Regions from separate parts of the Streptomyces melanosporofaciens genome, predicted to be linked through region 2. Evidence: riboswitches for the same ligand, from Rfam matches in the RefSeq annotation. Region 2 holds a riboswitch; the other holds the start of a gene.
What was found. Region 2 has a riboswitch for S-adenosylmethionine ahead of BLV72_RS07700 (aminotransferase class V-fold PLP-dependent enzyme). Riboswitches for the same ligand answer to the same signal wherever they lie in the genome.

Region 1 (4,405 bases), 1.7 Mb from region 2:
ATTAGCACTCGGGCCTATAGAGTGCAAGCGCCCGAAGGGCATCCTTGAGGGGTGGCGGCCGGGTGACGGGTGGGCGCAAGCGCCCGAAGGGCATCCTCGAGGGGTGGCGGCCGGGTGACGGGTGGGCGCAAGCGCCCGAAGGGCATCCTCGAGGGGTGGCGGCCGGGTGACGGGTGGGCGCAAGCGCCCGAAGGGCATCCTCGAGGGGTGGCGGCCGGGTGACGGGTGGGCGCAAGCGCCCGAAGGGCATCCACCCCTGCACCAGCCCCCGTAATGATCAGCGCGGACACGCCGAAGGGTCCGCACCCTGGCCGGGACACGGACCCTTCGGACTGTACTGTTCAGCTGCGTCGCGTCGGCGCGTCAGCCTACGGCCACGCGGACCATGTCGGCCTGCGGGCCCTTCTGACCCTGCGAGATCTCGAACTCGACCCGCTGGCCTTCCTCGAGGGTGCGGTACCCGTCCATCTGGATCGCGCTGTAGTGGACGAACACGTCCGCACCACCGTCGACCGCGATGAAGCCGTACCCCTTCTCCGCGTTGAACCACTTGACGGTGCCCTGAGCCATTCCTAACTCCCCTATTGCTGGCCCTTGCGCAGGACCGCACTCCGCGGACCCGGGTCAGACCTCACCCCCCGGATGTGGGGGGTGTGCGCCGGAACGCGTCGACCGCCGCTGAATGTATCCGTCCCAACGCCCTCTGCAACAGGTCAATCGGACGAGAATTCTGGGCACGACCGAACGGTTAAAAGTGAGAAATTATGTGAAGTTCGGGCAAGCCGGGCGGGACATAGGGAACCAACCCGACAATTCGTGCTCACACTTTACGCACAACTTGACGAGTTCTCATATGTGGTTCCGGCCCGGGGGCCATCGGGGAATCCGGGCAACTGTATCGCGATTCCACACACGGAATCGCCCCGTCCGGTTGTCCCCGGACGGGGCGATGCCAAAGGTGAGGAGGGTGGACGCGGGGTCAGCAGCCGCCCGCGACCGCCGGGATGATCGAGATCCCGGCACCGTCCGGGGTCGCCGTGGCCAGGCCGTCGGCGAAGCGGACGTCGTCGTCGTTGACGTAGACGTTGACGAAGCGGCGGAGCTTGCCGGTGTCGTCCAGGACGCGGGCCGCGATGCCCTGGTGGTTCTTCTCCAGGTCCGCCAGGACCTCGGCGAGGGTCGCGCCCTCGGCGGGGACCTCGGCCTGCCCGGCGGTGTATGTGCGCAGGATGGTCGGGATTCGGACGTTGACGCTCATGCGAGACCAGCCTCTCGGAACGAGTCAAGGGTGGGGCGGATGATGGCGGAGGGACCCGTGGTGGGGGCCACCGCGTCGAGGGTCTTGAGGCCGTCGCCGGTGTTGAGCACGACGGTCGTCAGGGACGGGTCGAGCAGACCGTCCTCGATCAGCTTCTTGGTCACGCCGACGGTCACCCCGCCCGCGGTCTCCGCGAAGATCCCCTCGGTGCGGGCGAGCAGCTTGATCGCGTCGACGATCTGCTCGTCGTTCACGTCCTCCACCGCGCCGCCCGTACGGCGGGCGATGTCCAGGACGTACGGGCCGTCCGCGGGGTTGCCGATGGCCAGCGACTTGGCGATGGTCTGCGGCTTCTGCGGCCGGACGACGTCATGGCCGGCCTTGAAGGCGGCGGAGACCGGGGAGCAGCCCTCGGCCTGGGCGCCGAAGATCTTGTAGGGCTTGTCCTCGACCAGACCGATCGCGATCAGCTCCTTCAGCCCCTTGTCGATCTTGGTGAGCTGGGAGCCGGAGGCGATCGGGATGACGATCTGGTCCGGCAGCCGCCAGCCGAGCTGCTCGCAGATCTCGTAGGCCAGGGTCTTGGAGCCCTCGCCGTAGTACGGCCGCAGATTGACGTTGACGAAGCCCCAGCCCTCGCCGACCGGGTCGCCGATCAGCTCGCTGCAGAAGCGGTTGACGTCGTCGTAGGTGCCCTCGATGCCGACCAGCTCACCGCCGTAGACCGCGGCCATGACGACCTTGCCGGCCTCCAGGTCGTGCGGGATGAAGACGCAGGAGCGGAAGCCCGCACGGGCGGCCGCGGCGCCGACCGCGCCGGCGAGGTTGCCGGTGGAGGAGCAGGAGAGGGTGGTGAAGCCGAAGGTGCGGGCGGCCTGGACGGCGATGGCGACGACCCGGTCCTTGAAGGAGTGGGTGGGGTTGCCGGAGTCGTCCTTGATGTGCAGCTCACCGGTGACGCCGAGCTCACGGGCGAGGTTGTCGGCCTTGACCAGCTGGGTGAAACCCGGGTGCAGGCTGGGCAGGTCCGCCACGTCCGCGGGGACGGGCAGCAGCGGGGCATAGCGCCAGATGCTGTTCGGACCGGACTCGATCCGCCGGCGCAGCTCCTCCGGGTCGCCGGCCGGCAGCTCGTACGCGACCTCGAGCGGCCCGAAACAGACCTCACACGCGAAGACCGGGCCCAGATCGAACCGCTCACCGCACTCCCGGCAGGACAATGCGATGGCGGGACCGAAGGCACCGGAGGCGTCGGGGGCGGAGGAGGTGGTTGAGCTTTCTACTGACTGCACAGCCATGGATGGCGAGGCCCTTTCTCCTCATCTTCCTCGCGACGCATTTCGCCACGAGACGGAATTGGCACCTTCCCGAGCTGGGAGCCTCGCTGCGGAATGCGAGATCAGCTGGAGGGTTGCCGGGGCTTCAACGGGCCGTTCCCTCTGCCCCTCTGGATGAGCGGTATGGCGCCGGGCGGACCCGGGCGTTTGTCAGCACGGCATCATCGCGGGCCTCCTCGGTAAACACCGAGGTCGACCCCGACATACGACGGTCACGTGCGTTGTTCAAGACTGTAACCGAAGGCCCGGACGGTTGAGCTAGCCGTCCGAAGCGCGAGATGGATCACAGCGACCACGGCAGGGAGAGACACAGGTGCTGGAAGAGGTGGAGCGCTGGCTGAAGCACCGCTCCTGGTCGGCCGACGACCGGCCGCTGGACCGCCTGCTGGACGCGAAGCGGGGCGCGGCGACGACCCTGAGCGTGGTCCTGCCCGCCCTGAACGAGGAGGCCACGGTCGGCGAGATCGCCGCGACGATCCGCCGGGAGCTGATGAGCGAGGCGGCGCCGCTGGTGGACGAGCTGGTGGTGCTGGACTCCGGCTCGACGGACCGCACCGCCGAGGTCGCCGCGGCGGCGGGCGCCACCGTCGTCCCCCGCGACTCACTGCTGCCCCGGCTGCCCGCGCTGCCCGGCAAGGGCGAGGTGCTGTGGCGGTCCCTGCTGGCCACGCGCGGCGACATCATCTGCTTCATCGACGCCGACCTGCGGGAATTCGATCCGCGCTTTGTCTCGGGGATCGTCGGTCCGCTGCTGACCGACCCCGCGCTGCAGCTGGTGAAGGGCATGTACGACCGCCCGCTCGGTGACGTGGCGGGCCAGGGCGGCCGGGTCACCGAGCTGGTCGCCCGCCCGCTGCTGAATCTGCACTGGCCCCAGCTGGCCGGATTCGTCCAGCCGCTGGGCGGTGAGTACGCGGCCCGCCGCACGCTGCTGGAGCGGCTGCCCTTCCCGGTCGGCTACGGGGTCGAGCTGGGGCTGCTGGTCGACGCGCTGCACACGGTGGGCCTCGACGCGCTCGGCCAGGTGGACATCGGGGTGCGCAAACACCGTCACCAGGACGGGCTGGCGCTCGGCCGGATGGCGGCCGCGATCTACCGCACCGCGCAGCTGCGGCTGGCCCGGGGCCATTTGGTGCGGCCGCGGCTGACCCAGTTCGACCGGGGCGAGACCGGCTTCGAGCCGCGCACCACGGACGTGGACACCGAGGAGCGGCCGCCGATGATCGAGATACCGGAGTACGCGGAGCGGCGCGCGGCGTGACACCCGGGGGTAGCACGCGATAGCCCCTACGGGCGGAAACAGGCCGCCCCATACCGCCTACGGGGCAAGAAACCGTACGTACGTTTGCGCGGGGTCCCGGCTGGCTAGGCTCGCGACATGGCAGTTCCGCGCACCGCTCCGATCCTGGTCGCGTCCAACCGCGGTCCGGTCTCGTACACCCTGGGCGAGGACGGCTCGCTCACCGCCCGGCGCGGCGGTGGCGGGCTGGTCTCCGGCCTCAGCGCCATCGGCCCCGACGCCAACGCGGTGTGGGTTTGCGCGGCGCTCGGGGAGGGTGACCGCGAGGCCGCCCGGCGCGCCGGGGACAGCCATCTGAACCCCGGTGACACCGGCGGCCAGCAGGTGCGGATGCTCGACATCGCACCGGATGTCTTCGCCGCCGCGTACAACGGCATCGCCAATTCGGTGCTGTGGTTCATCCACCATCTGCTCTACCAGACCCCGGTCGAGCCGGTCTTCGACGCGGAGTTCGCCGACCAGTGGGCGGCCTACGAGGCCTATAACGCGGCCTTCGCGGACGCGCTCGCC
Region 2 (4,405 bases):
GGCCCCGAGACCGACGAGAACGGGGTCAAGCGGAAGGTGACGCCCGCGCAGCGGATCCGTTCGAAGCTCTCCAAGGGCTACTACGGCGAGGACAACGTCATTCCGAAGCCGACCCGCGAGGAGTACCACGAGATCACCAGCGGCCACGGCCACCACTGATCTCCGCCGTACCGCTCTCGCACGTCAGCTGACGCCACAGACCAGGGCCCCGGCCCGGACCACACGGTCCGGCCGGGGCCCTGGTCGTGCTGCCGATAGGCTGGCGGCGGGCCGCTGACGTGCGCGGCCCCTTCCCTGCCCACCCCCACGGATCCAGGAGCGGACCATGGACGTTGTGACCCCCGCCGGAGGCGACAGCACCGCGACGGCCCGCACCTGGCCGGACGTACTGACCTCGCTGATCGCCGGCCGGGACCTCGATGCCGACGACACCGCCTGGGCCATGGACCGGATCATGCGGGGCGAGGCCACCGACGCCCAGATCGCCGGTTTCGCGATCGCGCTGCGCTCCAAGGGCGAGACGGTCTCCGAGGTGGCCGGTCTCGTGCGGGCCATGTACGACCACGCCAAGGTGATCGAGGTGCCCGGGGAGACCGTGGACATCGTCGGCACCGGCGGCGACCGCGCCAAAACCGTCAATATCTCCACCATGTCCGCGCTGGTCGTCGCCGGGACCGGCGCGCGGGTCGTCAAGCACGGCAACCGCGCCTCGTCCTCCGCCAGCGGCGCCTCCGATGTGCTGGAGAAGCTCGGCGTCAACCTGGACATCACCCCGGAGCGGGTGGTCGAGGTCGCCGAGGAGGCGGGGATCACCTTCTGCTTCGCGGTGAAGTTCCACCCGTCGCTGCGGCATGTCGCCTCGGCCCGCCGCGAGCTGGGCGTCGCCACCCCGTTCAACCTGCTCGGCCCGCTGACCAATCCGGCGCGGGTGAAGTGCCAGGCGACCGGGGTCGCCGACGCCCGGATGGCGCCCATCATCGCCGGGGTGCTGGCCGAGCGGGGCTCCACCGCGCTGGTCGTCCGCGGTGACGACGGGCTGGACGAGCTGACCGTGACCACCACCTCCCAGGTGTGGGAGGTCCGGGGCGGCGCCGTGCGCCAGGAGACCCTCGACCCGCGGGACGTGGGCATCGAGCGAGCCCCCGTGGAGGCCCTGCGCGGCGCGGACGCCTCGTACAACGCCGATGTGGCCCGCCGGCTGCTGGCGGGCGAGCGGGGACCGGTCCGGGACGCGGTGCTGCTGAACTCGGCGGCGGCGCTGGTGGCGCTCGAGCCGGAGCCGGGGGACAAGCCCCTGGCGGAGCGGATCGCGGCGGGTGTCGCACGGGCCGCCGAGTCGATCGACTCGGGCGCGGCGCGCGACGTCCTGGAGCGGTGGGTGCGGGCCACCCACGCCTAGGCGTCGCCCTTACGGCGCCCATGTTCTGTCCGTGCCCTGTCCGGGATGCGGACAGGGTATGGGCGCCGCCGTACGGCATGGCATACTCCTGCCCAGGTCACGAGTGACAGCGACTACGGCCCCGGCCCGCTGTCCGGCAACCCTCCGTCCGTGGCGGGGTGCCCCGGGTGATGACCAGGCCGCCAGGCAGCGAGGCCGGCGGCAAGCGCGGACCCCTCTCACTAGGGGTCCTGGTGGTCGAGGGAGTTCTTCCGTGATGCAGCGAATGCGCTAGGGCCGAGCGGCCCGTTTTCCCCTTCTGTGCTCCGCGCGGTGGTGCCGTGCGGAGAGCGACTTTCCGCGCCCTGACGGCGGGCTCACCGCCGTCCTTGTGCGCGTCACGCATTCCCACGCCTCGACTCTCCCGGGAGACTTCGCCATGTCCGCGCGCCCTTCTGCCACCGCCTCCGTCGCCGCCGCTTCCGCCGCCTGCGCCGACTCCTCCGTCGCCGCCTGTGAGCCGCTGCCCGTGCTGGGCAGCGATGTCCTGGTGCCCCTGGTCACCGGGGGCGAGGTGACCTACGCGGCGCTCGACTACGCCGCCAGCGCCCCCGCGCTGCGGCGGGTCTGGGACGACATCGCCGCCTACGCGCCCTACTACGGCAGCGTGCACCGCGGGGCGGGCTACCTCTCGCAGCTGTCCACCGACCTCTTCGAGAACAGCCGTAAGGACGTCGCCGCCTTCCTCGGCTGCCGCGAGGACGACCAGGTCGTCTTCACCCGCTCCACCACCGATTCGCTCAACCTCCTGGCCGCCGTGGCGCCGCGGGGCACCGAGGTCTTCGTCTTCGAGACCGAGCACCACGCCTCGCTGCTGCCCTGGGAGCAGCGGGAGGACGTCACCGTTCGCTACCTCAGCGCCCCGCGCTCCTCGCGGCAGGCGGTGGAGACGCTGGAGAAGGCGCTCGCGGGCCGTGCCGAGGGCCCGGCGCTGGTCTGCGTGACCGGCGCGTCCAATGTGACCGGTGAGCTGTGGCCGGTGCGGGAGCTGGCCGCGGCCGCGCACGCACACGGCGCCCGTATCGTCCTGGACGCCGCGCAGCTTGCCCCGCACCACCCCGTGGACATCGCGGAGGCGGACGTCGACTGGGTGGCCTTCTCCGGGCACAAGCTGTACGCGCCCTTCGGCGCCGGTGTGCTGGCCGGCCGGGCGGACTGGCTGCGGGAGGCCCGGCCGTATCTGGCGGGCGGTGGCGCCAGCCGTAAGGTGACGCGCAGGGACGACGGCGGGGTCGACGTCGAGTGGCACACCACCGCCGCCCGGCACGAGGCGGGCTCCCCGAACGTCATCGGCGTCTACGCGATCGCGTCGGCGTGCAGGGCGCTTGCCGAGGCCGGTTTCGAGGGCCTGGTCGCCCGTGAGCGGCAGCTGATCGAGAAGGTGCGGACGGGGCTGGCCGAGGTGCCCGAGGTGCGGGTGCTCTCGCTCTTCGGCGACGACGCCCCCCGGGTCGGCGTGCTGTCGTTCGTGGTGGAGGGCTGGAACAGCTCCCACTTCGCGGCGGCGCTCTCCGCCGAGTACGGCATCGGCGTACGGGACGGGCTCTTCTGCGCGCATCCGCTGGTCCGCACCTTGCTGGACAGTGAGCCCGACGAGCCGGGCGAATGCGGTGCGCCCGAGGCCGGGCCGGGGGAGCGCTCGCTGAACGCGATCCGGGTCAGCTTCGGGGCGGGCACCCCGGACGAGCATGTCGAGCGGTTCGTCGGAGCCGTGAAGGAGCTGGTGCGCGAGGGGGCCCGGTGGAGCTACCGCACCGAGGGCGGCCGCTGCGTCCCGGACCGCGGCTGAGCCCCCGGGGCGCTGGGAGGGGGCGGCGCTAGCCGTCCAGGCCGATCGCGAACGCCGCCTCGAGGTCGTGCTGCGAGTACGTCCGGAAGGCGATGTGCGTCTCGGTCGAGGCCACCCCCGGCAGCTTGCTGATCTGGCCGGTGATGATGTCCGCGAGGTCGTCGTGCCGGGTCACCCGCACCATCGCGATCAGATCGTGTGCGCCGGTGACCGAGTAGACCTCGCTCACGTTCTCCAGCGCGGCGATTTTCTCGGCGGTCTCCGGAATCCGGTCCACGCTGGTCTTGATGAGCACGATCGAAGTGATCACGGCTGGCTTTCTCCCTCACTCGCCCTGGCTGCGCCGCCCACTCTAGTCGTCCTCCCGAACCGCCCCCACGCGTAGAGAAAGCCGAGCGTGAAGCCCACGAGATGGGCGAGATAGGCGACGCCTGGGCGGTCGTCGGCCTGCCGGGCGGCCAGCCACTGGAGGGCCACCCAGAAGATCAGCACCGCCCAGGCCGGAAAGCGCAGCGGCAGAAAGAACAGAAACGGAAAGAGACTGGTCACCCTGGCTCGAGGAAACAGCCACAAGAAGGCGCCGAGTACTCCGGAAATGGACCCGGAGGCGCCCACCAGGGTCTGGGCGGAGTCGGCGTGCGCGGCGGCGTAGCCGAGCAGCGCCAGATAGCCCGTGACGAGGTAGAAGACGGCGAACTGGACTCGCCCCATCCGCTCCTCGGTCATCGCCCCGAAGACGTAGAGAAACAGCATGTTGCCGAGCAGATGCAGCCAGTTTCCGTGCACGAACAGTGCGGTCAGCGGGGCGAGCGGCTGATCGGGGGAGCCGCTCCACAGGGCGCTGGGCACCACGCCCCAGCGCTCGAAGTACGTGGACTGGGCCTCCACCAGCCGCCCGCCCGTGCCATAGCCGGGGTTGAGTCCCGAGGCCGGTCCGATGACGAAGAGCAGGCAGCAGCTGACGATCAGGCCGTATGTCACCCACGGGCGGCCGGGCCCCGCCATCCAGGGGCGGTCGCGCCCCGACGACGTCTCGATCATGGTCAGATCATTCCGTACCGGGCGCAACCTCCACAGAGCGCCTCGCCGCGCTCCCGCCGGGACGCGGACGGGACGGGCCCGGCGCGGGGCAAGGCTCAGGCCGTAGGGTTACAGGACGCCGCCGACGAGCCGAGAAG

Region 1: another riboswitch for S-adenosylmethionine. It lies ahead of thrC (threonine synthase); the one in region 2 lies ahead of BLV72_RS07700 (aminotransferase class V-fold PLP-dependent enzyme).

Annotation. Positions count from the first base shown of each region.
Region 1 is NZ_FNST01000002.1:2,797,488-2,801,892, forward strand. It holds gene BLV72_RS14480 (cold-shock protein) at 364-570, opposite strand; gene BLV72_RS14485 (MoaD/ThiS family protein) at 980-1,258, opposite strand; gene thrC (threonine synthase) at 1,255-2,556, opposite strand; SAM riboswitch class I at 2,575-2,716, opposite strand; gene BLV72_RS14495 (glucosyl-3-phosphoglycerate synthase) at 2,909-3,856, shown strand; gene BLV72_RS14500 (alpha,alpha-trehalose-phosphate synthase (UDP-forming)) at 3,974-4,405, shown strand, end outside.
Region 2 is NZ_FNST01000002.1:1,132,280-1,136,684, reverse strand. It holds gene qcrB (cytochrome bc1 complex cytochrome b subunit) at 1-159, shown strand, start outside; gene trpD (anthranilate phosphoribosyltransferase) at 326-1,399, shown strand; SAM riboswitch class IV at 1,495-1,613, shown strand; gene BLV72_RS07700 (aminotransferase class V-fold PLP-dependent enzyme) at 1,818-3,227, shown strand; gene BLV72_RS07695 (Lrp/AsnC family transcriptional regulator) at 3,256-3,537, opposite strand; gene BLV72_RS07690 (rhomboid family intramembrane serine protease) at 3,534-4,268, opposite strand.